Linked DNA regions of Robertmurraya sp. FSL R5-0851. The protein of the gene in region 1 interacts with the protein of each later gene in a pairwise test. Links are inferred from orthologs where the notes say so. Each region holds a gene or a part of one and is shown in the gene's direction. Other genes may lie near its edges.

Region 1 (13,442 bases):
GTGAAGATAAGAAGCAAGTGAAGTACCAAGCTGCACACCATCAATTGGTTGCGAGTGCTTTGGCTGTAAAGGCAGGTCATGAGATCAATCCAGTAATGAAAATTGGCTGTATGTTAGCAGCGGGTCAAACGTATCCATACTCTTGTAATCCGGATGATGTGTTTGATGCGATGGAAAAAGATCGTGATTCGTTCTTCTTTATTGATGTTCAATCTCGTGGGAAATATCCAGGATATGCAAAGAGATTTTTCAGAGACAATAACTTAAATATTGTGATGGAAGCGGGAGACGAAGAGCTTCTTAAAAATCATACGGTAGATTATCTTGGGTTTAGCTACTACGCAAGCCGTACAACAAGTACAGATCCAGAAATCAACAAGACAACATCTGGAAACGTATTTGGTTCGATTGAAAATCCATATTTAGAGAAGTCTGAATGGGGCTGGACGATTGATCCAAAGGGTTTCCGTATTACAGCAAACCAATTATACGATCGTTATCAAAAACCTCTTTTCGTTGTAGAAAATGGTCTTGGTGCAGTTGATGTTCCAGGGGAAAACGGGGAAGTGAACGACGATTACCGTATTGAATACTTACGTAAGCATGTGTCTGAAATGTCAGAAGCCATTGAAGACGGGGTGGAAATCCTCGGTTATACGAGCTGGGGTCCAATCGACCTTGTGAGTGCTTCAACGGGTGAAATGAAAAAGCGTTATGGCTATATTTATGTGGACAAGGATAATGAAGGAAATGGAACATTGAAGCGTTCGAAGAAGAAGAGCTTTGACTGGTATAAAGAAGTAATTGCTTCAAACGGAGAAAAACTATAAGTAGTTGGGTAAAAGTGGGAAAGCTCGGTGTTAGCTTTCCTTCTTTTGAATGTCTAAAAGATTTTATAACGCGCACTATTTCCATTATAATAACAGTAAGAGAACCATAATAAATTTATAGGTGGTCAAATGAAAATAGCCAAAGTATACAATAACAACGTAATCAGTGCGTTTAACGAAAAAAACGAAGAGTTAGTGGTAATGGGGAGAGGTCTGGCCTTTCAAAAAAAGCCAGGAGATTTTATAGAAGAAGACAAGATTGAGAAGATTTTTGCTCTCAAAAATAACGATATGTCAGAAAAATTTAAAACGCTTTTATATGAAGTTCCGATCGAATACATGGAAGTAACAGAAGATATTATTAAGATTGCCAAAAGTAGACTTGGAAGAAATCTAAACGATAGTATCTATATTTCCTTAACCGATCATATTCATTTTGCGGTAGAGCGAAATGAAAAAGGATACGACATTAAAAATGCGCTTTTATGGGAAATTAAGCGATTTTATAAGCAAGAATTTGTGATTGGGATGGAAGCCTTAAAGATTATTCAGGAGAAGCTTGGAGTTCTTTTACCAGAAGATGAAGCGAGCTTTATCGCGATGCATATCGTGAATGCAGAGCTCAACCAGGAAATGCCGAATGTTGCTAACATCACGAAAGTCATGCAGGACATTTTAAATATTGTGAAATATCATTTTAAAATAGACTTCGACGAGGAATCATTAAATTATTTTCGGTTTATTACACATTTAAAGTTTTTTGCTCAGCGTTTATATACTAAGACGTATATTGAAGATGACGACCCGTTCTTATTTGAAACGGTGCGTGAGAAGCATAAAGCAGCATTTGAATGTACGGAGAAAATTAATGAATATATTGAAAATCAATTTGACTACAGCCTTACGAATAACGAAAAATTATACTTGATTATTCATATACAACGAGTCGTGAACCGTTAATTGCATAATTGAGATCAGGAAACAAACGAAAATATCGTGTTAATCGCCTATGATGAAAAAGATGAATAACATAAAAGGAGGGGAGAATGACTAACTGATGGCATTCTCCCCTCTATTTATTATAAGATTTTTACGTTTAAAGGAAATAGGTACGGTTCAGATGGTTGTTCGATCGTTTTCCAGTTGGTAATTTTGATAAAGGGCATCTCCGTTCCGTTATAGGTTGTTACATCTAGTACACCAGTGGCTTCTACCCATGTATCTTTATCCAGTGTAGCTGCTTCATCAAATTGTGTTAAAAAACCGATAATGCTTGCATCTGCCACACAGTGAGTAATCAAGAAACGGGAGATGACAAGCTGATCTGATTGAAAGCCTTCCTCTTTATAAACGAAGCCTCTTAACGTGATTTCTCTTCCTTTATATGAGGCTACGTCCTTACTAATTTCTTCATAGTTTAAATAATACACATAATCATCCATGTCAATGGGATCACTTTGCTTTAATTTTTGAACAAGAGAATTCATCTCTTCTTGAGTGATTTCGCCATATGGATTCGGAACTACCTCCTCCGTGTCGGAGGGTTGAACCACTTCTTCCTGTGCTGATTCATCAGTTGAAGATGTTTCACTTTTTCCGGTAATCACCGCCATTCCACCTTTTTTCTCTGCGATAGAAGAATCGAGTACTTTAGCTGGTATGGTAAAACCAGTCACAAGAGGAAAGGCGATAATGACGTACGATACCACTTTTTTAAGTGTCATCGGTGTATTTCCATGGTCATGGTTATGATCACAGTCATGATGATGGCTACACTCATGGTCATGATGATGGTGATGAGTCTTTTTCTCCCAAATACGTGTAATTTGGATGAAGAACAAGATTAGGAACAGAACAGACGCGATCTGACTGAGTCCGATGTATTTCGGATTAATAAACATAGTAATCTCACCAGTATAGTGAAATTTAAAAATTAACACCGTGAATAGAAGCAAAATCGCTGCACGTACGGCTTGTTGGGTTTGGAAGACCACCTAAATCCCTCCTTATAAAAAGCTCTGCACGAGCACAGTGGATAGAAATACAGTTGTTGCTACAAAGAACAATACACTAAATACAAATTTTGCACGGAAAACACTTAACATCATAAGTGTGTTTTTTAAATCAATCATCGGTCCGAAAATAAGAAACGCTAGGACAGATGGTGTTGGAAAAATACTATTAAAGGATGAACCGATAAAAGCATCTGCTTCCGAACAAAGAGATAATACATAGGCAAGACCCATCATGACAGCGATGGAGGAAAAAGGTCCATCTCCTGCTTCTAATAAGGATTTTGCTGGCATATACGTTTGTACAGCTGCAGCAAGAAATGCTCCAAAAATTAAAAACTTCGCCATATCGAAAAATTCATCAATGGAGTGGGTAAGCATCGAGAAAAAACGCTGGGTCAAAGGTTCTTTTTTTCTACTTGCAGAGATGGTTTGTGTACTTACAAGTGCCTGCTTAAATTGATGTCCTCGGAAGAAAAAGCTCACTGAAAACGCAACAATAAGAGCAACGGCAAATCCAAGTCCCATTCTCCAACCAGCTATGGACGCGTTATTTCCAAACGCCATATACGTGGAGGCAATTACGATCGGGTTAATAAGTGGTCCCGTTAGCATGAAACCAATGGCTGCATATAGAGGAACCCCTTTTGCAACCAGTCGTCTAACAATCGGTACAATTCCACATTCGCATGCAGGAAACAAGGCACCGACCACACAACTCATGATAATCGCCTTCGTCCTGCTTTGGGGAATCCACCGCTGAATATGTTCTTCGGTTACAAAGATTTGAATCACACCAGCAATCAAAACGCCGATAAGCACAAAAGGAAATGCTTCAATTAATATACTTATAAAAATGGTATTAAGATTTAAAAATGAGGAGGGAAGAACGTCCCCAACGTCTAATTTTAAAGTTAGTAAAAGAAAAGCGGCTGCTAATAAAATCAATCCGGTAATATCAACCAAGTTCGTTCGAACAATTCGATTCATATGTCCCTCCTATGTATTGGTTAAACCGTAACAATTACGTTTTATATTCTACCTTAAACTATATGGGCTTGTACATGGGAATATGTCTCTCTTTTTCAGGAAGACTCAAATGTGAATGAATGAGAGGGTGCGGTGAGGAACATCACTGCGTGAATGGGGCAGTTCACGCATAATTAACATATTAGACTATTTTTTCAAAAGTAGGAGGTCATCGATTGTATAAAAATATCATCCTAGCCACCGACGGATCGGATCATGCAAAAAGAGCAGCTGAAAACGCGATGCATATTGCTAGTTGCAGTCCAGGGTCTTTAGTAGAGATTGTATTTGTCGTTGATGCTGATAAAGTGAAATCTGACGTGCTGAGTCACTGGAACTCAGCCGATTTAGATGGTAAACGCAAGGAACGAATAAGAGAAGTCGAGAAAATGGCCAGAACCTATGAGGTTTCCTACAAGGTCACGATTCTCCAAGGTGATCCAGGGCCGGCGATTGTTGAATATGCAAACAGTCACCATGCGGATATTATTGTGATAGGTAGCAGAGGGTTAAGTGGCTTGCAGGAATTTGTACTAGGTAGTGTGAGTCATAAAGTAGCCAAACGAGCAAACTGTCCGGTGTTAATCGTGAAATGAACATCAAGCATTCCGTATGCTGCCTTCGAAAAATTATTAGACAGTAATCAAACAGGTACTTAGGTGCCCGCGGGCCCTAGAAAAAGCAAGGGAACGGTAACCAAACAGGTACTTAGGTGCCCGTGAGCCCTAGAAAAAGCAAGGGAACGGTAACCAAACAGGTGCTTAGGTGCCCGTGAGCCCTAGAAAAACAAGGGAACGGTAACCAAACAAGTACTTAGGTGCCCGTAAGCCCTAGAAAAACAAGGGAACGGTAACCAAACAGTACTTAGGTGCCCGTGAGCCCTAGAAAAACAAGGGAACGGTAACCAAACAAGTACTTAGGTGCCCGTGAGCCCTAGAAAAGCAAGGGAATGGTAACCAAACAGGTGCTTAGGTGCCCGTGAGCCCTAGAAAAGCAAGGGAATGGTAACCAAACAGATACATAGGTGCCCGTGAGCACTCTGTAAACCTTGAGCGGGTATACAAATGCTAAGATGCTTTAGTCTCATATTTAACAAAACCCATTCATCAACATTTCATCAAGGTAAATTACCACTACAAAAAAACTGATACTTAACCATTGACAATATCTCGAATTCATAATATTATTATCTCATATTCAAGATATTTGAATCAGAGATAAAAGCAAGGAGGTGATCATATGGATAAGATTTGTTCTAACGAACCGTATCTGCTACTCATGCAAACAACAAAAGCGATTCAAGAATGTATAAAGGCAAATGTGGCAAAGCATGATTTAAGCGTGACTGAGTTTTCTGTTCTTGAAGTTTTATACCATCAGGGGACTCAGACGATTCATCAAGTTGGTAGCAGTATTCTTGTGGCTAGCGGGTCAATGACGTATGTAGTTGATAAGCTAGTACAAAAGGGTTTTTTAGAGCGAAATATTTGTCCAGGAGATCGACGAGCTATTCATATTTCTTTATCGGATAAAGGGAGAAAATTAATGGATGTCCTTATTCCGGAGCATCAAGTACTGATTGATTCCATGTTTGCTTCATTAGATCGTCATGAGGTAAACAGTTTAATAGATGTACTAAGAAAAACGAAGATGAAAGTAGAAGAACATTCAAATTAACAAAGGCTGTTTACGTAAAGATTGTCTTTGTTGGAAAAACCCTCCCAAATGCCGGATTTTTCCACGTGTAACGGTGTGTTTATTAATCTATTTGGAGAGTAGCTCTTTTCTAAGGATGAAAAAATTCTGATTGGCTGTTGAAACATATAGTTAATTTCCTAAAAAGTGTATTTATAGCAACAATGTTTTAGAAAAGAGCCTTAACAAACAACTAGGAGGAATTACAACATGTTAGATTTAGGATTATTATTGATTCGTGTCGTTATCGGTTTATTATTCATTGGTCATGGTGCACAAAAATTATTTGGTTGGTTCGGTGGTTACGGACTGAAAGGGACAGGAGGCTGGATGGAGTCACTTGGATTAAAGCCAGGTGTAACAATGGCTCTTCTTGCTGGGTTAGCTGAGTTGGTAGGAGGATTATTCTTTGCTGCTGGATTCTTAACTCCACTTGCAGGCCTACTTATTGCTGCAACTATGGTCATGGCAATTGTAAAAGTTCATGCTGCTAATGGATTATGGTCAACAGCAAACGGATATGAATACAACGTAACATTATTAGTGGTAGCCATTGGTGTTGCATTAACAGGTCCAGGAGCATATGCAATCGACGCATTTATTTTCTAAATTATCTCGATTTTGAGAATCATAAATACAAGATAAAGACCCTCCTCGCAATAGGTGGGTCTTTTATTCATTGACCGGATAAATAATCCTTTTAACCTGCGAAAATAGTAGGATATTAGTGTCGAATCATGGTAAAATGGAGTCCATAGTAGGACGGAATTGAGCAGTCTACTGAATTTTGCTCTGGGATGAGGGGTTACTTTGCTTGGGTCTGCCACATTTTATGTGTTCAATTTAAGCGATGTGTTGATTGCTATCTTCATTTCGATAATATGCTGTACATTAGGGGCAGAATTTTGTCGACGGATGAAGCTAGAAAATTATACGTTTACAAGAAGATTATTATACGCCTTAATGTTAGGGTTTACTTTATGGTTAGCGTTATTATTGGTTTGTTTCTCAATAGATTTACCCTACTCTACAGGGAATATCAATCTATACTTTCAATTAAGTTTTTACTTTTGCTTCATCGGATCTATAATCGCTCTAGGTGTAACAAGACAGCGATTAAATAGCTCCATTCAATACCTATTTGCAGGAATATTCACGACGCTTTGTATTTTAAGTACACTTAGCCTTGGTTTTTATCTTCTATACTCGGACCATCTAGATATAAAGCCTGTTCTTGCAACTATGACTGTGTCTCTAACATTAGCAACGATGTTTTCCTTGCTTCGCTTTCTTATTCAAATAACGAATTCAGATGTTTATCAATTTCTGTCTCGATGGAAGCTTGTTGGTAGTATTCTTGGTGGAGCTGCTTTTGCAGGAATACCTTTTATGGTTGTTGTATCCATGCTGAATCTTGAAGAAATTAGTGTGGGTAATACAAATCCATTGATCATGCTATTACCTTTTACATATAGTGTCATTACAAATCTCGCCTTAATGCTTGTACCTGACTTGTTTGGTGAACGATTATTAATGCGAAACATTCAGTCGTATTTATCCTTATTTAATCATAATCCTGATGCTGTATTTGCGGTGAGCTTGTCAGGGAACATCTTGCATGCGAATAAGGAGGCCTTTGAGCTAACAGGGTATGATCAAAAAGCCATTAAGGGGTTGCATTTCAAAGAGCTTTTAATTTATGACGAAGAGGAAATTAATGGCTATATACAAAGCTTTCGACAAGGGAAAATTCAATCGGTTGAAGTAAAACTTCGACATCGAGATGGCTTTTTTATTGATGTAAGAATTACGCCTGTTCGAATCATCGTGAAAGAGGAACTGATTGGCGTATACGGAGTTGTTCGAGATATCACGGAAAAAACGCAGGCGGAGGAAACGATTCACTACCTGGCCTATCACGATGATTTAACTAGTTTACCGAATAAACGGAAGCTTGAAAAAGTGGCAACAGAGGCGATTGGGGAAAATAAACCTTTTTATCTTTTTTATATTGATTTTGATCGATTTAAACGTATTAATGATACGTTTGGTCATTTTTTCGGTGATAAAATTCTTCAAGAAACGGGGAAAAAGCTTGAGGAGCTCATGCCTAAAAATTGTACGATTGCAAGGCTTGGTGGAGATGAGTTTGCGGTACTTCTTCCTTATCCAGCAAACTATGATGAGATTGCACAGAAAATAATAGAAGGCTTTCGTACCCCGATAGTCCTTGATGGCTTTGATTTCCTGCTTACAGCGAGCATCGGTGTAGCTCATTTTCCAAAAGACGGAGAGTCGATTCTGGATTTATTAAAGGCAGCCGACCTAGCGATGTATCGAGCGAAAAATCAAGGCTCCAATCGATATGTTGTGTATGAGGCGACGATGAAGGAGCAATCACTTAATAAAATCAAGATAGAAAGTGAACTTCGCAGAGATATAGCGAATCGCAAGCTAACGGTGTATTATCAACCGAAATTTGATACCGGTTCAAACCAATTGGTTGGGTCAGAAGCACTCATTCGTTGGGAACATGAAGAGAGCGGATTTATTCCACCAAGTAAGTTTATTCCTATCGCTGAAGAAAGCAATTTAATCATTGATCTTGAGAGATTTGTGATTACGGAAGTATTTGATACGATTGGTGAATGGAAGAGGAAAGGGATGCCGGTTCCAAGAACTTCTATTAATATATCCGTTATTCATTTTTACCAAGAAGACTTTGTTGATTTTATCATTAAAAATTTAGCCGCTTATGAGATCGATGGCAGTGATATCGAGATTGAAATTACCGAAAGTGTTATTATGCGCGGAGAGGAACGAGTTAATCGAAACCTGCTTGCGCTAAGAGAAGTCGGGGTTGAGATCAGTGTGGATGATTTTGGAACAGGGTATAGCTCCTTAAGTTATTTACAAAAGCTATCTGTTGATCGTTTGAAAATTGATCAATCCTTCATCGCTGATTATGAAAGCAATAAAGAAATCATTTCTGCTATCATTTCTATGTCACATAACCTAAATTTAAAGGTGATTGCTGAAGGTGTGGAAACGTCGAATCAAATCGGTTTTCTACAAAACATGAATTGCTTCGAGGTGCAAGGTTATTTCTACTCCCCTCCAGTCGAGCGTTCGAATTATGAAGATATTTTAACGAAATACGGTGCTGCTAGCTAAAAATGCCTCATTTAGAGGCATTTTTTATTAGTCAGCCGATTGATTTCTCATTCTTTCTTGTGCAAGTCGGACCATTTCTTTGACCATATTTCCACCGATTTGACCACCGATCTTGCCTGCTTTATGGGAGGTTAAATTTCCGTTATTACCTCTACTTAGAGGAATCTGCATATCCGCTGCCACTTCGTATTTAACCTGGTCCGGGTTATCCTTAGACACTTCGTATCCCTTTTGTTTCATGACATCTGCTTTTAACGAATCTAATGCCTCTCTAGCCTCTGGAATTAATGGGCGTCTTTTTCTAGCCATATTCGTCATACCCCTTTCATTTTTTCTTAGTATGTACTTTCCTTATGTGAAATACTTGTGCAACCGGGGTTGACCATATATTCTAGAAATATAACAAAGAGGGGTTGAACGAGATGAAATATGTATTGGGTCTTTTTATCCCTGGTGCTCTCGTTATTTTTTTTACAAGAGTTACATACAGCCATGTGATTGGTTTATTGCTTACAGTTGCACTAATAGCTGCATCGGTTTATAAGGGTTATACCGATTCCTTAGCGCTCATTATTGTAGATGCATTATCATTAACGGTTGGGTTTGCGTACTCGAAAACGGTTCGAGAGAGGGCAAAAAAACGATCGTAGGTAGAAGCTTGTCGATGAAATTTTCGACAAGTTTTTTTATGCGCTTTTTACTTATAGAGGGTGTTTGGGTCAATTCAATCAAACGTTTGATTGACCTTTTTTCGACTGAGACTGACAGACTTCATGGAAAAAAAAGAAAAAACATCGAATATTTGTTCGTATATTATTGGTTTGTTTTCCCTGGTTTGTGGTAGAATGATTAATATGAAAATATAGGATATTTGCTCAGCAAGGTCCGTCGCAGCTAGTTACTATAGATGAAATTCTAATTGATGCTTTTAATAGGAGGAGTACTTGTGAAGGACCAATTTGAATTAGTCTCAAAATACTCACCACAAGGAGATCAGCCTGCAGCCATTCAAAGGATTGCTGATGGAATACATAACGGTGAAAAACGTCAAACGTTGCTCGGAGCAACAGGAACTGGAAAAACATTCACGATCTCCAATGTGATTAAAGAAGTGAATAAGCCGACACTGGTGATCGCTCATAATAAAACGCTTGCTGGCCAACTCTATAGTGAGTTTAAGGAGTTTTTTCCGGATAATGCCGTCGAGTATTTTGTTAGCTATTACGATTATTATCAGCCAGAAGCATATGTTCCTTCAACGGATACGTTTATCGAAAAAGATGCTAGCATCAATGACGAAATTGATAAACTTCGTCACTCGGCTACATCCTCATTGTTTGAGAGAAAAGATGTCATCATCATTGCGAGTGTTTCTTGCATCTACGGTCTCGGTTCTCCTGAGGAATATCGAGAGCTTGTGCTGTCACTAAGAACGGGGATGGAAATTGAGCGAAATCAGCTCTTGCATCGCTTAGTAGATATTCAATATGAAAGAAATGATATTAACTTTCAGCGCGGAACATTCCGTGTTCGTGGCGATGTGGTCGAGATTTTCCCGGCTTCACGTGATGAGCATTGCTTGCGTGTGGAGCTATTTGGGGATGAAATTGATCGGATTCGAGAGGTGGATGCATTAACAGGGGAGATTCTTGGAGAAAGAGAACATGTGGCTATTTTCCCGGCATCCCACTTCGTTACACGTGAAGAAAAGCTCCTTGTTGCCATTGAAAATATCGAAAAAGAGCTTGAAGAACGTTTAGCGTACATGCGTGAAAACGGAAAGCTTCTGGAGGCACAGCGATTAGAGCAACGAACACGTTATGATTTAGAAATGATGCGGGAGATGGGGTTCTGTTCGGGAATTGAGAACTACTCCCGCCATCTAACTCTAAGACCTCCTGGGTCAACACCGTATACCTTAATCGATTATTTTCCAGAAGACTTCTTAATTGTCATCGACGAGTCGCATGTTACGCTTCCGCAAGTTCGTGGAATGTTTAACGGCGACCAAGCGCGTAAGCAGGTTCTAGTGGATCATGGGTTCCGTCTGCCATCAGCGATGGATAACCGACCGTTAACATTTACAGAATTTGAGGAGAAGATCAATCAAATTGTGTTTGTTTCCGCAACACCGGGACCATATGAGCTTGAACACACGCCAGAAATGGTTCAACAAATCATTCGTCCCACAGGATTGCTGGATCCAACGATCGATGTTCGTCCGATTGAAGGACAAATTGATGACCTCATCGGCGAAATTCATGAGCGGATTAAGAGGAATGAACGGGTTCTTGTCACAACGTTAACAAAAAAGATGTCCGAGGATTTAACAGATTACTTGAAAGAAATCGGTATCAAGGTACAATATCTACACTCTGAGGTAAAAACACTTGAAAGAATAGAGATCATTCGTGAGCTTCGACTAGGGAAATATGATGTTCTCATAGGGATTAACTTGTTAAGAGAAGGACTGGATATCCCAGAGGTTTCGTTAGTAGCTATTTTGGATGCTGACAAGGAAGGCTTCCTACGTTCAGAACGTTCGTTGATCCAAACCATTGGTCGCGCAGCGCGTAATTCCCGCGGTCATGTCGTTATGTATGCAGATCGAATGACAAACTCGATGGAGCTTGCAATTTCAGAAACGAAACGTCGTCGCGCCATTCAAGAAGAGTACAATGAAAAGCATGGAATCACACCGATGACGATCCAAAAAGATATAAGAGATGCGATTCGTGCCACACATGCGGCTGAGGACGAAGCAGAGTATAAGACAACAGAAAAGCTTACAAAGCTTACGAAAAAAGAGCGTGATAAGCTGATTGAGAATATGGAGAAGGAAATGAAAGAAGCTGCTAAGGCGCTAAACTTCGAGAGAGCGGCAGAGCTTCGCGATTTAATATTAGAGTTGAAAGCGGAAGGATGACGAACCAATGGCAATGGAAAAGCTCATAGTTAAAGGGGCTAGAGCTCATAATTTAAAAAATATCGACGTGACCATTCCGCGAGATAAGCTCGTCGTACTGACAGGACTTTCAGGGTCGGGGAAATCCTCTCTAGCATTCGATACGATTTATGCTGAGGGGCAAAGGCGCTATGTAGAATCATTATCTGCGTACGCAAGACAGTTTTTAGGACAGATGGATAAGCCGGATGTGGATACCATTGAAGGACTTTCCCCTGCTATTTCAATTGATCAGAAGACAACGAGTCGTAATCCTCGTTCGACGGTAGGAACGGTCACGGAGATTTATGATTATTTACGATTATTATATGCGAGAGTAGGCCGACCAACCTGCCCGAATCACGGGATTGAAATTAGCTCACAAACGATCGAGCAAATGGTCGACCGAATTATGGAATATCCTGAACGAACAAAGCTCCAAGTACTGGCCCCGATTGTTGCAGGTCGCAAAGGGACACATGTAAAGGTTTTTGAGGATATTAAAAAGCAGGGCTTTGTTCGCGTTCGTGTGGACGGAGAAATGCTCGATCTTTCAGACGAAATTGAGCTGGAGAAAAACAAGAAGCATACGATAGAAGTGGTAGTTGACCGAATCGTCGTCAAGGAGGGAGTCACTGCCCGTCTCGCTGATTCGCTTGAAACCGCTCTTGGTCTTGGGGAAGGAAAAGTAATTATTGATGTGATCGGCGAAGAGGAGCTATTATTTAGCGAACACCATGCCTGTCCACTATGTGGCTTCTCAATCACGGAGCTTGAACCTCGGATGTTCTCGTTTAACAGTCCGTTCGGAGCCTGTCCTGACTGTGATGGATTAGGATCAAAGCTCGAAGTGGATGTGGACCTTGTTGTTCCGAATAAGGAGTTATCATTAAAACAGCATGCCATCGCACCATGGGAGCCGACAAGCTCTCAGTACTACCCGCAGCTTTTAGAAGCCGTTTGTAACCACTTTGGAATTGATATGGATATTCCTGTGAAGGATATTCCAAAGCATTTATTTGAAAATGTACTATTTGGATCAAAAGAAGATGATATATACTTCCGTTACGAAAATGACTTTGGTCAAATCCGTGAAGGCTATATCCAATTCGAAGGTGTCATTCGAAATGTGGAGCGTCGTTACAAGGAGACAAGCTCTGATTTTATTCGTGAGCAAATGGAAAAGTACATGGCTCAACATCACTGTCCTACTTGTAAAGGTAACCGCTTAAAGAAGGAAACATTAGCGGTGTTAATTAACAACCATCATATCGGTAAAGTGACGTCCTTCTCGATTCAAGAAGCTCATCATTTCTTTGACCATCTCGACTTAACGGAAAAAGAAACAAAAATAGCTAACCTAATTCTGCGTGAAATCAAAGAACGTCTTGGTTTCTTAATCAATGTGGGCCTCGATTATTTAACATTGAACCGTGCGGCAGGAACTTTATCCGGTGGAGAAGCACAACGGATTCGTTTAGCCACACAAATTGGATCGAGATTAACCGGTGTGCTTTACATCCTCGATGAGCCATCAATTGGCCTTCACCAGCGAGACAATGATCGTTTAATTGATACGCTGAAAAATATGCGTGATATTGGGAACACACTGATCGTTGTTGAGCATGATGAAGATACGATGCTTGCTGCGGACTACTTAATTGATGTTGGCCCAGGGGCAGGAGTTCACGGAGGACAAATTGTTTCTGCTGGGACACCTCAGGAGGTTATGGACGATCCAAACTCTATTACCGGTCA
Region 2 (17,077 bases), 2.8 Mb from region 1 along the record:
AATGGTGATTGGAGCAGAACTAATCATGGATAACAAGATGATGGTTTTTTTCCCAAACCTGTCAGCTAACGGTCCACCGAAAAAAGTACCTAATGCTCCTGCAACTAGAAACACAAATAAATAAAGCTGAGCTTGCTGTATAGAAAAGCTGTACTTATCAATTGCATAAAACGCGTAGTAATTAGTGATTCCTGAAATATACCAGGAACGAGCGAAGATTAAGAATAAGATCACAAGCAAATAGAAGCGAATTTGTCGTTGAAATGAAAATGATGCAGGCGCTATTTTCTTCATTTCTTTTGGTTTATGACCATCTATCTTTAGCTTGTTCGCGTACCAAAAAGCAATATAAACCAGTAACCCCACTGCAACTGCTGCGACAATTGTAAACCAGCCTGCCCCTTTTTGACCAAAAGGAACGAGTATAAGAGCCGTAATTAATGGAGCTAGTGCTTGCCCGGAATTACCCCCAACTTGATATATGGACTGTGCAAGCCCTCTTCTTGGTCCTGCTGCCATATAGGCAACCCTTGAACCTTCAGGATGGAAAACAGCTGATCCTAAGCCAATAAAGACCACCGATATGACAATTAGTAAGAAGCTAGGGGCAAAAGCTAGCCCTAGAACTCCTATTAAAGTAAACATCAAGCCGATGGGTAAAGCAAATGGCATAGGCTTACGATCTGTAATCATTCCAACAAAGGGCTGCATGATCGAGGATACAATATTTAGTGAAAAACCAATGATTCCTAATTGAGTAAAGCTTAGACCCATTGATTGTTCAAGGATAGGGAACATAGCGGGTACAACCGACTGAATCGAATCGTTTAATAAGTGACATAATGCGATGATGAATAAGATTTTATAAGTTGTTGCACTGTCAGTTTTTTTAAATTCTTGAACAGTAGCAGTCTGTGCCATAATAAAAAGATCTCCTTTGATTTTGAAGAATGGTATAAAAATATCTTACTAAATTTCCAGTGATTATGAAATGGTTTATTTCGTGAGGCAAAGTATATGATATAGAAGTAGATAAGTATATAATTTCCAATAGTGCTCATAAAAAAATAGAGAGCCAAACAAGCTCTCTATTTTCTCATTAACGGAAATGTAACAAGCACTGTTGTTCCTTTGTTTTCGATACTTGTAATATCAATTTCTCCATGAAACGATTGGACGATTCTTTTGCAAACAACTAGACCTAAGCCAGTACCTGACGCCTTTGACGTATAAAAAGGGTGGAAAATCTTCTCAAGCTCATCTTTTCCAATCCCAACTCCCGAATCAGAGATCGTAAGAACACATTTTTCCCTTTCTTTTGAAATACGGATGCCAAGTGTACCACCTGTGGGCATGGATTCAAATGCATTTCTCGTAATATTTAAAATGACTTGCTTCATTTGATCCTTTGTACATGAAACAACAACCGGTTCTTCAGGAAATGAATAATGGCATATCACATTGTTTAAGTTTGCTTCAGATGAAATAAGTGGTTGTAGCTCTTGAATAATCATTTTTATATCGATCGGCTCATTTTTCATGGCTGTCGGTTTTCCGAGAATTAGAAACTCGCTCACAATTTGATTAATTCGCTTAATTTCGTTATTGATAACCGAAAAATAAAATTGATCTTCTTCACCTTTATGCTTTTCACTTAGCAACTGGATAAGGCCGTTAATTCCAGTTAATGGATTTCGAATTTCATGTGCGGTGCCAGCAGCTAATGTACCTACCAGCTCAAGTTTTTGGGCCTCATTTTGTTTTCTTTCCTTAATGGATTGTCTTTTTAGTAAAATATATTTAACTAAAAGAAACAGGATATGCGTCAAAATAAAGAACAAAGTGATTGTTCCCACTAAATGAGAAATATTTGTACGTGCTGCGTTTTCATCTACCTTTACTTTAATCGTCCAGGGTAGCTGATTCATAGGAGTTGATACCCAATGACCACCTTGTTTATATAAATGTTTGGAATCGAAATCAATGATCACCTGATCTTCTTGGTTGAGGATGACTATAGGTGTTTCGGGTGTAAGTATTTTCATTATGTTTTGAACATGGTCAACCCTCAGTAGTGCAAGCGTGATAAATGTCAGTTGACTATGCTCATCCAACACAGGTGAAGCAAGTCCGATCACCTTTTGGTTATTTTTTAATGTATTCACCTGTGCAGATATAATGATATCTTTCGTACGTATGACTTCTTGAATATACGAGTTTTTGTACAGATTGTCGTCTAGTAGATTGTTAGAGCCAACAATCAATCGTCCTTCTTCGTTTAATAAAAATAAGCCACTGTATCTAGGATCTGTCTGAAACGCCTTTTGAAGCAATGGGGCCATTTTTTCTGGGCTGTTAACGTATATCTCTGACGTGAGAGACAGAGTTTGAATAGAAGTGACTGTTTCACTTATAAATTGATCCCAATGTGATTTATGAATAGAAGCAATCCATTCTGCATGTTGAACTTGCTCTAACAGGTTTTTTTCTTTTTCAATCTGCGAAAAAATATAACTGCCACCTAGTGTTGGTAGTACTACGATGAGGCTATATAAAAGTAGGTTTTGTAAGTGTCTTTTCATGTAATGACTCCAAGCACATAATTTTTTTCCATAGCTTCGCTTATTATATCACTATATTAGTAAGCTTTTTATAGGAATTACGGATTAAACGGGAATTTGACAGAACAAAGATAGTTTTTCTATAATAGTCTTAATTAAAAATATTTTATCAAAAAAGGTAAAAATATTGGATATTAAAGGGATGAGAATCATGGAAGCTGAAATCAGTCAATCTTTAAAACTTTTTATTGTGCTATCTAGAGCATATCGGTCAGTCAATGAAAATGTAAATAAACTTATTCAAACATATGGACTTAATCCAACAGAGTTTGCTGTTCTTGAACTTTTATACCACAAAGGAGATCAGCCGTTACAACAAATAGGTGAAAAAATCCTCCTTGCGAGTGGAAGTATTACGTACGTGGTGGATAAATTAGAGCAAAAGTCTTTACTTGCTAGAGTCGCTTGTCCTAGTGATCGAAGAGTAACATATGCTCAAATCACTGAACAAGGGAAGAAATTTATCGAAGATATTTTTCCTGACCATGCCCAAAAAATACATGAATTAATGAAAGAGCTTACAGCTGATGAAAAAGATCAAGCAACAGAGCTCCTGAAGAAATTAGGATTATCTATAGAAAATAAGAAATAATAGTAAGCAAAGGCATCGACTGGGGTGCCTTGTTTTTTTGTGCTTCTTTGTCGCCTGAGTTATAATAAAAGAGAGATTTTTTCGAAATTTTTAAACAAAGGGGGATTTACTTTGCAATTTGAACAGTATACATATGAGAGACCTAATTTTGAGGTTGTTGAAAAGAAATTTTTAGATGCATTAGAGGTTTTTTCAAAAGCAGCCTCTGCAAACGAGCAAAATGAGGCAATGAAAGAAATAAATAAAATACGTAATGATTTAGGCACGATGTTTAACCTCGTTTATATTCGCCATTCGATCGATACGAATGATGAGTTTTACAAGGCGGAACAAGATTATACGGATGAAATTCAACCAAGTGTTGAGGGATTAGTTACAAAGTATTACGAAGCGCTTGTAAATTCACCTTTTAAGCTCGAGCTAGAAGAAAAGTGGGGAAAACAGCTTTTTGCCTTAGCAGAAGCACAGCTAAAGGTTTTCTCTCCTGCAATCATTCCTTTGCTTCAACAAGAGAATAAACTTACGACGGAATATACAAAGCTACTTGCTGCTGCAAAAATTCCCTTCGAGGGAGAAGAACGGACATTAGCACAAATGGAACCGTTTACAGAATCGAAGGATCGAGGTATGAGAAAAAAGGCAAGTGAAGCTCGTTTTAATTATTTTTCAGAAAACGAAAGTGAGTTAGATCGTATTTATGACGACTTGGTCAAGGTACGTACAGAGATTTCTCAAAAACTTGGATATAAAAACTTTGTTGAACTAGCATATTACCGTATGTATCGTACCGACTATAACGCGGAAATGGTCGCAGGGTTTAGAAAACAAGTGGAAGATTATATTGTACCGATTGCTACAAAACTAAAGGAACGACAAAGACAAAGAATTGATGTTGATACTCTCAAGTATTATGACGAAAACTTCAAGTTTAAGTCAGGGAATGCGGTACCGAAGGGTGATCCTGAATGGATTATTCAAAATGGACAAAAGATGTATGATGAACTATCAAAGGAAACAGGCGAGTTCTTTCATTATATGGTAGAGAATCATTTAATGGACTTGGTGGCAAAGAAAGGAAAAGCTGGTGGCGGATATTGTACGTATATTGAAAACTACAAGTCTCCATTTATCTTTTCAAATTTTAATGGAACGTCAGGAGATATTGATGTTTTAACCCATGAGGCAGGGCATGCATTCCAGGTGTACTCAAGCAGTCATTTTGAAATTCCTGAATACAATTGGCCGACATATGAAGCAGCTGAAATTCATTCGATGAGTATGGAATTTTTCACATGGCCATGGATGGAGCTATTTTTTAAGGAAGATACGGATAAATATAAATTTGCTCATTTAAGCTCAGCCCTTTTATTCCTTCCATATGGGGTAAGTGTGGACGAATTCCAGCATTGGGTGTATGAAAACCCTACCGCTACACCAAAAGAAAGAAAGTTAGCTTGGCGTGAGATTGAAAAGAAATACATGCCTCACAAAGATTACGATGGTAATGAATACTTAGAGGGGGGCGGATTCTGGCAGCGTCAGGGGCATATTTATACGACTCCGTTCTATTATATTGATTACACTTTGGCACAAATTTGTGCATTCCAATTCTGGAAACGTTCTGGAGAGGATCATAAAAAAGCATGGAATGATTATCTACATCTCTGTACTTTAGGCGGTAGCATGCCTTTTACTGAGCTTGTAAAAGCAGCAAACTTAATTTCACCTTTTGAAGATGGTTGCGTACAATCTGTTGTAGGTGAAATTGAGGCTTGGTTAAACTCAATCGAAGATCAAAAGTTATAAGAAAAAGAGCGAAGCCAACATAATGTGGCTCCGCTCTTTCTATTTCTATGCTTTCTTAATAATAACCTTATCATCCTCTACAACCGCGATTAATTCTTTACAATCAGGATCGTTTATAATAAAGTCCGAAATTTGATCTTCAATTTGGTCTTGAATCACTCTTCTTAACGGACGTGCTCCGAAAGAAGGAGAGTAACCTAAGGTAGCAAGTTTTCTTTTCACTTCATCAGTTACTGTTACAGCCATCTGTTGCTCTTTAAGCATACTATTTAAGTCTTTAATCATAATATCAACAATTTGAAGTAAATCCTCTTCTTTTAATGATGAGAATTCGATAATAGCATCAAAACGATTGAGGAACTCAGGCTTAAAGTATGATCCTAATGTAGCTAATAAATTGCTTTCGAGTTCGTGATGATCATTTCCAAAGCCAACCTTTACCGTCTTATGGCCGACACCTGCATTGGAAGTCATAATAATAACCGTATCTTTAAAACTGACTGTTCTGCCTTGGCTATCCGTTAATCTACCGTCTTCAAGGATTTGAAGGAACATATTTAGAACGTCTGGATGTGCTTTTTCAATCTCATCTAGCAAAATAATGTTATAAGGATTTCGTCTCACTTGTTCCGTTAACTGTCCAGATTCCTCATGTCCCACATAACCAGGAGGAGAACCAATTAGTTTAGATACGCTGTGCTTTTCCATGTATTCACTCATATCTAAGCGAATCATAGAGTTTTTTGAACCAAATAGTTCTTCAGCTAATGACTTGGACAATTCTGTTTTTCCGACACCGGTTGGACCAACGAAAAGGAAGGATCCAATAGGACGTCCTTTTGCTTTTAAACCAGCTCGACTTCGACGAATAGCTTTTACTACTTTTTTCACAGCTTCCTGCTGTCCAATTACCTTATTTGATAAGTAACCTTCAAGTTTTTGTAGCTTTTCTTGTTCAGATTGCTCAAGTTTACCTACAGGAATTCTAGTTTTCTTTTCAATTAATTCATGGATATGCTCTACTTTTACCATTGGTCTATGATCAAGGTCTACTTGAGAAAACTGTTGCTCAAGTTCTTTTTCTTCTTCACGTAGCTTGGCAGCGAGCTCATATTTTTCTTCCTTTAAAACTTTTTCTTTTTCTATAGCGATTTCCTTCAAGCGATTTTCAATGCCTTCCTTATTAGAATAATTAGATATTAAGTTCAGCTTTGAACCGGCTTCATCAAGTAAATCAATCGCTTTATCAGGAAGAAATCGATCTTGAATGTATCGATGGGATAAATTCACACATGCTACGATTGCCTCGTCTGTAAATACTACCTCATGATAGTCCTCGTATTTCCTTTTTAAACCTTTAAGGATTTCAATCGCCTCGGATATTGTTGGTTCTTGTACTTGAACCGGTTGGAAACGTCTTTCAAGAGCGGCGTCCTTCTCAATTTTTCTATACTCTTTTAAAGTTGTTGCGCCAATAAGTTGAAGTTCGCCACGTGCTAATGCTGGCTTTAATATATTCCCAGCGTCCATCGAGCCTTCTGCACTCCCGGCACCAACTAACTGATGAATTTCGTCAATAAATAGGATAATATTTTTCTTTTGCTGAAGCTCAAGGATTATTTCTTTCATTCTCTCTTCAAATTGGCCACGGATACCTGTGTTTGATACTAAAGAAGCTACATCCAAAAGGTAAACTTGGCTGTTTTTAAGTTTGTTTGGAACATTTCCTTCAGCAATCTTAACTGCCAGGTGCTCTGCAATGGCTGTTTTACCAACACCAGGTTCACCTATTAAGACAGGATTATTTTTATTTCTTCTATTTAAGATTTCAATGACACGGTTAACCTCTTCTTCACGGCCAATCACTGGATCAATTAAACCAGCCTGTGCCATTGTCGTTAAGTTTCGTCCGAATTGATCAATGAAGCCCCCGTTCCCAGTGTTTTTCTGTGGAGTCTCCATATTTCTTTGTGGTTTGCCTTTTTGATTCATATTCATAGGTTGAAAGAATGATTCGAAAGGGGGGAAAGGTTGAAAACCAGATAGGTTTGGTCCCAAAGTTGATAACATCTTGTCGCGCTCCTTCTGGAAGCAGCTTTGACAAAGATGTAGTTGATTTTCATTCCCATTAATCGTCATTCTTACAGCAATAGTTGCTTCTGTTATTTGACATGTTTGACAAAGCATACATTTCTCCTCCTATTTTTAAAGTTGACTTTGACTAACTTTGACCTTTTGTATTTTGATTATACTTTGACCTTTTTTGACTTTCAAGTATTTTGATTACATTTTTTTTGTAAGATTGTTCCAAGGATGGTTGATATTCTTTTCATCCTGAAAAAGCTCGTCATTGTTTGTCCTTCTTTTCATATAATTAAAAGGAAGGGGGGAGATGGGGTGAAAAAGAAGTGGGGGGCAGCGCTTCAGCTTGCTGCAGTTTACGTAGGAACTGTTGTAGGTGCTGGGTTTGCCACAGGAAAGGAAATCGTAGAGTTTTTCTCCCGATTTGGTTTTATTGGACTAATAGGGATTTTAATTAGTGGTTATATTTTTATCTTTTTAGGCTCTAAACTCATGCGGCTAGCAGCAAGAATGCGAGCTAAATCATATCAGGAGTTAAATACATTTTTGTTCGGCCCTTATTTAGGCGGGGCTATAAATATTTTAATGTTATTCATGTTACTCGGAGTGAGTGCTGTTATGTTAAGCGGTGCCGGTGCCGTTTTTCAGGAGCAGCTAGGTCTTTCGAGAAGTTTAGGAATCATGCTAACGATAGCTCTTTCTTTTATCGTCATGATTGTTGGAACCAAAGGTTTATTTGCCGTTAATACTTTTGTGGTACCGATGATGATTTGTTTTAGTTTTATGTTATTTTTGGTTACGATTCAGCAACCTCATTTTCTTGAACAGCTTTTGTTTATTCCTCCGGCTGACGATGGATGGAAGTCTGTTGTTAACCCGTTTTCCTATACGGCTTTTAATATTGGGCTTGCCCAAGCGGTGCTTGTCCCAGTTGCAGCAGAAATAGAAGATGAAGATACGGTAAAGTGGGGGGGAATTATTGGGGGTGCTGCGTTAACGCTTATTCTGCTTTCTAGTCATGCGACATTAATCATGCTCCCTAATTTAGAAATATACGAGATACCAATGGCTGCTATTATGAAAGATCTAGCTTATGGTTTTTATTGGATTTATGTACTGATTATTTATGGAGAGATTTTTACATCCGTTATTGGTAATGTATATGGTCTTGAGAAGCAACTCAATCATTACTTAAAACTTCCTAGCATTGTTTGGGTATGCATTATTTTTGTCATTTCATACTTAGGTAGTTTTGTAAATTATGGAACATTGCTTTCCTACCTATACCCGATATTTGGTTACGTCACGATCATATTTATTGTTCTTTTGTGGATGAAGCCTCTGGATTCCGTCAAAAAATAAGACTCGGAAAAAATCTCCGAGTCTTATTTGGCTTCGTTAACTATGGTTTCTGCCATTTTTATAAATGAGTCGCGATAATCTAAAGATTCTTTTGTGAAAGAGGTTAGTTTGATTACTCCTTCATTGTTTTTAACCAGGTAAGAAGTAATAACCTCTTCATTTATCCTAGCTTCATACACCTTACTATTTGCAAAAAACTCAAGCTCCGGTGGGTTGATTTCATTTACTTCAGAAGCTACAGCCTGTAACTGTTCGACCGCCGTCTGTTCAGTAGAATCCCAGTCCACATCCTTTGGTAAGAGTTCGACCCTCATAAAAATTTCACCATCATTTGAAAGCATGACTACGTCCTTATTTGGTTCTTCTGCTGTTAGTTCATAATCTGGAAGGATATACATTGAATATCCTTGATTATCACTATGTTTTAAAAATGCTGTTTGTTCTTTTGTTTCTCCATTTAGTGTATAGGTTAAATTATTTTCAAGAAGGCGAATCATTGTATCCGATGGATCAGTTTCTTCATTATTATCCTCTTGAACCGAACCTTCTTCCGGTTCTACGTTTTCCTGTTGTGGGGATGTCCCATTTTTGGCTTCCTCTAGGCTGGTTTCTCCAGTTCCACAGGCTGTTAACACTGCAGCGAGTAAGCCAATGGTTATATACAAATTAATAAATTTCACTTACATATCCTCCTAATTGTTTATTTGAGAGTCTTATCATAATAGACGGAAGTGGTTTAGAAAGGTTACATAGCCAATCTAACTTAATGGAAGCAGGACTAACAAAAATAAATCAAATACAAGGTGTGAAACAATTAGTAAAGGAATGCTCCTCTTCCAAACGTAGAGGCTTGACCAAACTAGACCGGCAACAATTGAAGCGAGGATCAGGTGGCTTGACCCTGAGTATATGTTGACAGAAGTATATAATAAAGTTGATAGCAAAATACTGGGTAGGATTTTTAACCGTCCAATAAGTCGTTTTAAAATAAATCCTCGCCAGAAGATTTCTTCCCCAGGAATGATGATAAGAAATAAGACGATGTATTGCCATATTTGAGTAGGAGACATTTGTTTATAAAGCTTAGCAACCGATCCTTTTAACGGAAGATCAATGATATGTATGATGATATTACCTAGGTAAAATAAGCCAAATAAACTTACTCCTGATAACACACCATACGTCAAATAAATTTGAATGGGTTGCTGGTCATCCATTTCCTCTTGAAGAATGGTGTAAGTAATTAGAAACAGCATCGAAGCTGTGAATAGGTACCAAAACACATTTTTTTCTTGAAAAGTAATGAATAACAATACATGGGCAAGTAAAATACCGAAAATTATTCTTGCATCCAATTTTTTCTGAAGCATATTATGGCTCCTTTCCTAAAGCATGGTCTTACATTTATTGAAAAAAAGAAGAAACCTCTTACATAAGAGGTTTCCCACATTATAACCTATTTTTATTTTCGAGACAAAAAAGGATGCTACTAAACATGTAGAATGCGCTTCCAATTAGTTCGTTTCTAAAATGAAGATTCTTTAATAACCTTATAGTTTTTATGATTTACAACAGTTCTTTGGTCTAATTCAAGATCCCGATAATTGTCCATATAAGTAAGGTCTACAATTACTGAATTTTCGTTTACTTTTTCAACAATTCCCTGTAACCCGTCTCTAAATTCGATCACGTTCCCCACTTCAGCTCTTTTCAATGTCGCTCTCTCCTTTTCTTTCCAGATGACGATATTATAAACATTTTGCACTACTTTTTCCTGTACGTAAAGAATTTTTTGTAAATTTTAATAATTATTTATTATATTAATAGTTTTTAAGAGAATGTATAGTCGATTTTGAAACCCTTTATCTTTTATATATAATAAATCTATAAGGGAGGGATTGTATTTGGAAAAAGATTTGATTTTAGAAATGATTGAAAAATTAAGAAGTGGACAAATAAATGAGTGGAATGTAGATAAAGAAGTATTCCTAGATGTAAGGGCTGTGATTGTAGCTTTGGAAGATTTTAAACATTTCAGAGGGATTGCCCAAAGAAGTGGGGGTGTGATTTATCAGTACTTACAAGAACCTAGAAGCTAGGGAAGGTGGACAAATATGTATAATGAAAAAATCGTAATTATTACAGGTGGTGCCAGTGGTATTGGTGCTGGAATTGTTCATGCTTTTTATGAAGCTGGTGCAAAGGTAGTTATTGCTGATTACAATACAGAAAATGGTAAGCAAGCAGAGAAGAAATATAACTGTGAGAGGGTAAGTTTTTTTGAAACTGATGTTTCAAACGAGCAATCAGTTGTTTCTTTGGTTACTTTTGTAATGGAGAGATACGGTCGAGTGGATATTCTGATTAATAATGCAGGTATTTCCTCTTTTTCAAATTTCTACGAAATGACCGTGGAACAATGGGATAGAGTAATAAATACCAATTTAAAGGGTGTTTTCCTCTGTTCGAGGGAGGTTGCCAAGGTGATTGAAGAAGGAGGATCGATCGTTAATATCTCTTCAACTAGGGCCAATATGTCCGAACCACATTCGGAAGCATATGCAGCATCAAAAGGTGGAATTGTAGCATTGACCCATGCATTAGCAGCTACATTATCTGAAAAGAAAGTGAGAGTCAATTGCATAAGTCCAGGTTGGATAGAAACGAATCATTACGATGAGCTTCGTGAAATCGACCATTCACAGCATTTTTCTAGAAGGGTTGGTAAGCCAAGTGACATTGCGCGAGGATGTTTATTCTTATGTGACCCGAATAATGATTTCATTACTGGTACAAATATGACCATTGATGGAGGAATGACGAAAAAGATGATTTACGAGGAGTAAGTAAAAAGCTACCAAAGTTAGGTAGCTTTTTAGTCTAGATTTTTTGATTCATTGTGAACCATTTTTGTGTAAATTTTAAGGACGTTGACGATTTCTTTTTTGGTTTCCTTATCATCTAAACCAGTAAATCCGTATACCCACATTTTGCCTTCGGTCTTTTTCCATTTTGGCTTTCCAAGAACATTAATGAATCGCTCAGCTAATAAAAATGAAATCTCTAGCAAAAAATCATTTTGATCAATGGGTAAATTAATCGGTGATCTGAATTTGATCCCATTTGGGCTAATATCTACTATATAAGCAATTGCGGATTTAACATCCCCTTGCTTTCCATTTATGCTTACAATTTTAAATGTTCCATGAATAGGCTGTTGAAATTGAAATCTAAAGGCCTCTTGTCTTTTATAAATCACGTTTATCACCTTGTAAGAAAATGTAACAAATAACTGATTACTAAAATCATACATTTACCATTTATTGATTACAAGTATTTTATTTCCACGATTTTTATCAAACACCCACTTTATTGGATAATATTTACCATTCTAACTCATGTTGGAAAATTTGAATATTATGAGTAAAAATGTAAGCGGTTAAATAAAAAAACTGTGAAATTTCCTCTACAATTGTGGCTTTTTCATTGTATACACGCTAAGGAAATGCTATTCTTTTTTTTGAGATGTCGATTGTCTGATAACCCTAAGAACTTTAGTCGGCGTTAACTATCTATATTTAATGAATAAAAACGACAGTGGAAAAAATACTAAAGTATGCTGTATATTTTTCAATGTCGGATTGAATAGGTAAAGTGAAGGAATTAGACAATTAACGAGAAACATCTTAGCAAATATATGTATAGGAAAAAGGAGTTTGATTAACCATGGCAGAAAAACAATTTAAAATTATAGCTGAAACAGGAATTCACGCTCGTCCTGCAACATTATTAGTACAAGCAGCTAGCAAGTTCGATGCTGATATTAACCTTGAGTACAAAGGGAAAAAAGTAAACCTTAAGTCAATCATGGGTGTTATGTCTCTAGGAGTTGGACAAGGAGCTGACATTACTATTTCTGCAGTAGGTGGAGATGAGCAAGAAGCACTAGCTAGTCTTGAAGAAACTTTGAAAAAAGAAGGTTTAGCATAAAAATGAACTTTTTAAATGGAATTGCTGCATCTAGCGGAATAGCAATCGCAAAAGCATACCGTTTGGTAGAACCTGATTTAACCTTTACAAAAAAGTCAATCGACAACGATACAGTTGAAATTGATCGTTTCCGTGCGGCACTTGATCAATCAAAGGTTGAACTTGAAGGTATTAGAGACAAGGCAAAAGTAGAATTAGGTGCTGATAAGGCAGCTATTTTTGAAGCGCATTTGCTCGTACTAAGTGATCCAGAGCTTGTTTCTCCAATTGAAGATAAAATTAAAACAGATAAAGTAAATGCTGAATTTGCTTTAAAAGAAACAGCGGATATGTTTGTAGCGATGTTTGAGTCAATGGACAATGAATACATGAAGGAAAGAGCTGCTGATATTCGCGACGTAACAAAGCGCGTTCTTTCTCATTTACTAGGTGTACAACTTGTTAACCCTAGTATGATTTCAGAAGAAGTTATTATCGTTGCTGAAGATCTTACACCATCAGATACTGCACAGCTAAACCGTCAATTTGTGAAAGGCTTTACAACTGACATCGGAGGTAGAACTTCTCACTCTGCAATTATGGCCCGCTCTATGGAAATTCCTGCAGTTGTAGGTACTAAAACTGCAACAGAAGAAATCCAAAACGGCGATCTTGTAATTGTAGATGGATTAAATGGACAAGTCTATATTAATCCGACTGCTGAGGAAGTTGAACGTTTCAAGTCTGAGCACGCTGCTTTTGAAGCACAAAAAGCTGAGTGGGCAAAGCTTGTTAACGAGCAAACGGTTACTTCTGATGGTCACCATGTGGAGCTTGCTGCAAATATTGGAACACCTAAAGATCTTAAAGGTGTTATTAACAATGGTGGCGAAGGTGTGGGACTTTACCGTACTGAATTCCTTTACATGGGTCGTGACCAACTTCCAACTGAAGAAGAGCAGTTTGAATCGTACAAAGCTGTTCTAGAAGGAATGGATGGAAAGCCAGTTGTTGTTCGTACATTAGACATTGGTGGAGACAAAGAGCTTCCTTACTTAAACTTACCGAAGGAAATGAATCCATTCTTAGGATTCCGTGCGATCCGTTTATGTCTTGAAGAGCAAGACATGTTCCGTACGCAACTTCGCGCACTTCTTCGTGCAAGTGTATATGGAAACCTAAAAATTATGTTCCCAATGATTGCAACACTTTCTGAATTCCGTCAAGGAAAAGCCATTCTTGAAGAAGAACGTCAAAAGCTTCAAGCTGAAGGAGTAGCTGTTTCTGAGAAAATTGAACTTGGAATCATGGTAGAAATCCCTTCTACTGCTGTTATTGCAGATCAATTTGCTAAGGAAGTTGATTTCTTCAGTATTGGAACAAATGACTTAATTCAATACACAATGGCTGCAGACCGTATGAACGAGAGAGTATCTTACTTGTATCAGCCATACAATCCAGCTATTTTACGCTTAGTAAAAATGGTTATTGACGCTGCACACAAAGAAGGCAAGTGGGCTGGAATGTGTGGAGAAATGGCGGGCGACGAGCAAGCGATCCCTGTTCTTCTCGGCTTAGGTTTAGATGAGTTCTCTATGAGTGCAACATCTATCCTAAAAGCACGTTCTCAAATCCGTAACCTGTCAAAATCAGATATGGAAACATTAGCTTCAGAAGTGCTTCAAATGAGCACGACGGAAGAAGTGTTAGAAGCAGTAGCGAAAGCAACTCAACGCTAAAAAAAGAGACCCAACTGATTCATATCAGTTGGGTCTTTTTGATAAGAAAGGATTGTTCCATTCCATCAGAAGTCCGTAATTCAACGAATGTTCATCCTCTAAATAATCCTTTACAGCTACGACAGGTGTTCTTCCACATCTCAATAAAAAGGTGATAACAGGGTCCTGAAATTCTCCTATTATCAACTTCTCAACATATTCCTCTACCGAAAGTTGATCCGCATGCTTATGATACCCGGGCATCCGTCCTCCTCCTAGCAATCGCTCGAGCTTAAGTTGAACCACTGTTTCATACATGGACTGCATAAGCCATTTTCCTAACCCTAGTTTTCGATAAGAGGGTGAAATGCAGATATCGACTATGTCAAGGAATTACCACTTTCAGCATGGTTAGTAATGTATCCATTATCAGTTGCTTCCTCCCAAGTATGGCTTGGATGGTTTTTATCAAAATTGGTAATCAATCCTGTGATCGAACCGCATATCACACCTTCTACTTCTACACATAATGCTCCTTCAGGAAACAGTTCGACATGATTGGTTAACTGCTCTTCATTCCACCAAAGCTCAGAAGGAAAGGGGGGAGGAAACGCCTCCTGTTGAATCCGAATTAATTCTTGAAAGTCGTCTTTTGTATACGTGCGAATAATTGCTTTGGTTGGTTTGGAGGAGTTAAAAACATACAGTTCTTTATAATACATAATATCTCTCCCTTCTTCCTTGATTGTAAAATGAATGGAGTTCTGCAGTCAAATAAGGATGAATTGTAAACTTTAATTATTACCCGTTTATATATTACCTTTCTAGGCAATGGTAGGTGATAAAGGAGGACGATCATGAAGAAAGCCATTTTCGTATTGTGTTGTTCACTTATTTTAGTAGGATGTGATGGAAGCCAAAAACAATCGTTTATTAATCATTATGCAGATGTATTACTTACAAAAAATAATGAACTTCAGTTTCGGTTTAAATTTGATGAACGATTATTTTCTAAAGAAGAAATGTACAAAGTAAAGGTCTTAATCGAAAATAAACAGTTGGCAAAAGCGTTAGGAACAACAGAAATATATTACGGTGACCAATATGTTCATGATGGAAAACTACTGCATTTAGGAAATCAGGAGGAAATTTATTTATCAATGGATCCTATCCCTTTACAAATTGACTTACATACATTTGTATTAGAAGAGATGATTCAGCAAAAAAATGCAGTCAAGGTACAGATTTTTAATGAAGAGGATATGATCGTTTCAGGGTATGTCCAGAACTTTCAAACTCAGCTATAGTCATTTCTTTGATCAAATTGGTAATAAGTGATAAAATACTACTTATTTCTAACGGGGAGAAGTGAGTATGGAACTGAAGGCAAATAGCACAATCGGATTTATTGGTTTAGGTGTCATGGGGAAAAGTATGGCGAGAAATCTAGTAAAAGCAGGTTACGAGGTTGTTGCCTATACCCGTACAAAAGAAAAAGCGCTAGATATTTTAGATGATAATGTAGTTTGGATTGAATCACCAGAAGCTATGACTAAAAAGGCTGATATTATCATAACAATGGTGGGTTATCCATCAGATGTTGAACAAATATATCTCGGAGAAAAAGGAATTGTACATACAGCGAGACCCGGTTCTTTCTTAATAGATATGACGACCTCCACACCTACATTAGCTAAAAAAATAAATAACGAGTCTAAGAAAAAGGGAATCTATGCTGTAGACGCTCCTGTATCAGGTGGAGATATTGGTGCGAGAGAAGGCAAGCTTTCCATAATGGTTGGAGGAGATCAAGAGGTTTTTGAAGCATTAAACCCTATTTTTCAGGTGTTAGGAAGTAATATCGTGTATCAAGGAAGTGCTGGAGCTGGTCAGCATACTAAAATGTGTAATCAGATTGCGATTGCATCTAATATGCTAGGTGTTTGTGAGGCAGTGGTATACGCGGAAAAGGCTGGGCTTGACCCGACAACGGTACTTAAAAGTATTTCATCTGGAGCAGCAGGAAGCTGGTCTCTTTCAAATCTTGCACCAAGAATTATAGAAGGGGATTTTTCTCCAGGGTTTTATATCAAACACTTTATTAAAGATATGACCATTGCATTAAGTGAAGCGGAACAAATGGGAATGATGACTCCTGGTTTATCTCTTGCCAAATCGCTATACGAAAAATTAGCGGAACAAGGCGAGGAAAATAGTGGCACACAGGCTCTATATAAAAACTGGAAATAAATGAGACCCAAGCTTGAATTAGAGCTTGGGTTTCACTTTTATGACTGATGATCCTTTAAAAATGCCTCGAGCCTATTCAATGCCTCAGTAAGTACATCCATTGAGTAAGCAAATGAGATTCGTATATAGCCCTCACCAAGGGGTGAAAATGCGCTTCCGGGTACGACAGCTACGCCTCGTTCTCGAACTAATTGTAGGGCAAAGTCAAACGAATTGGTAAACGGTTCTGGAAGCTTCACAAAGAAATAAAAGGCTCCATCTGGTTTCACAACTGACAAATCCATGGTGGTTAATCTCTCAAATACATATTCTCTTCGTTCCATATAGGATTGTTTCATCTCAACAGCATCATTTATGCCCGCAGTAAGTGCCTCTAGTGCAGCCATTTGAGAAACAGAGGAAGCACAAGAGACATTATATTGATGTACTTTTAAAATATGTTCAGTTATAGAACTAGGAGCAAAAAGCATACCGATTCTCCAACCGGTCATCGAATGTGATTTTGAAAGACCATTGATAACGATCGTTTTTTCTTTTAAAATCGTGCCAATTGAGAAATGTTTATGGTCAAATACTAATTCACTGTAGATTTCGTCTGCTAATACAAAGATTTCTTTGTCTTTTAGTAATTCTGCAATAGCGCTTAATTCTTCCTTAGTTAAGCTCACTCCAGTAGG

What was found.
Region 2: the proteins of licT (region 1) and ptsP interact in binary tests that used the Escherichia coli proteins (3 or more experiments, as listed by UniProt). The link is inferred for Robertmurraya sp. FSL R5-0851 from one-to-one orthologs.

What each region holds. Positions count from the first base shown.
Region 1 is NZ_JBBOOE010000001.1:4,156,375-4,169,816, reverse strand. The notes cover bases 1-2,874. They hold licT (BglG family transcription antiterminator LicT), read left to right. Parts: upstream 1-959; coding sequence 960-1,790; downstream 1,791-2,874. Other genes in these bases: MKX65_RS21400 (permease), read right to left, coding at 2,837-2,874; MKX65_RS21405 (TIGR03943 family putative permease subunit), read right to left, coding at 1,910-2,824; MKX65_RS21415 (6-phospho-beta-glucosidase), read left to right, coding at 1-830. Also shown: more of MKX65_RS21400, read right to left, coding at 2,875-3,832; MKX65_RS21395 (universal stress protein), read left to right, coding at 4,048-4,467; MKX65_RS21390 (MarR family transcriptional regulator), read left to right, coding at 5,111-5,548; MKX65_RS21385 (DoxX family protein), read left to right, coding at 5,777-6,175; MKX65_RS21380 (putative bifunctional diguanylate cyclase/phosphodiesterase), read left to right, coding at 6,377-8,740; MKX65_RS21375 (alpha/beta-type small acid-soluble spore protein), read right to left, coding at 8,768-9,049; MKX65_RS21370 (CsbA family protein), read left to right, coding at 9,163-9,390; excinuclease ABC subunit UvrB, read left to right, coding at 9,687-11,666; excinuclease ABC subunit UvrA, read left to right, coding at 11,674-13,442. UniProt on the Escherichia coli protein: Mediates the positive regulation of the beta-glucoside (bgl) operon by functioning as a transcriptional antiterminator. This is an RNA-binding protein that recognizes a specific sequence located just upstream of two termination sites within the operon.
Region 2 is NZ_JBBOOE010000001.1:1,373,872-1,390,948, forward strand. What follows is about bases 11,854-14,813. They hold ptsP (phosphoenolpyruvate--protein phosphotransferase), read left to right. Parts: upstream 11,854-12,455; coding sequence 12,456-14,171; downstream 14,172-14,813. Other genes in these bases: MKX65_RS07215 (phosphocarrier protein HPr), read left to right, coding at 12,190-12,453. In the rest of the region: MKX65_RS07155 (MFS transporter), read right to left, coding at 1-921; MKX65_RS07160 (ATP-binding protein), read right to left, coding at 1,089-2,582; MKX65_RS07165 (MarR family winged helix-turn-helix transcriptional regulator), read left to right, coding at 2,764-3,213; MKX65_RS07170 (M3 family oligoendopeptidase), read left to right, coding at 3,325-5,019; MKX65_RS07175 (ATP-dependent Clp protease ATP-binding subunit), read right to left, coding at 5,065-7,206; MKX65_RS07180 (YkvI family membrane protein), read left to right, coding at 7,417-8,463; MKX65_RS07185 (hypothetical protein), read right to left, coding at 8,487-9,143; MKX65_RS07190 (CPBP family glutamic-type intramembrane protease), read right to left, coding at 9,222-9,833; MKX65_RS07195 (YkvS family protein), read right to left, coding at 9,989-10,177; MKX65_RS07200 (hypothetical protein), read left to right, coding at 10,392-10,562; MKX65_RS07205 (SDR family oxidoreductase), read left to right, coding at 10,578-11,309; MKX65_RS07210 (PilZ domain-containing protein), read right to left, coding at 11,339-11,722; MKX65_RS07230 (hypothetical protein), read left to right, coding at 15,008-15,457; MKX65_RS07235 (NAD(P)-dependent oxidoreductase), read left to right, coding at 15,525-16,400; MKX65_RS07240 (aminotransferase A), read right to left, coding at 16,439-17,077. UniProt on the Escherichia coli protein: General (non sugar-specific) component of the phosphoenolpyruvate-dependent sugar phosphotransferase system (sugar PTS).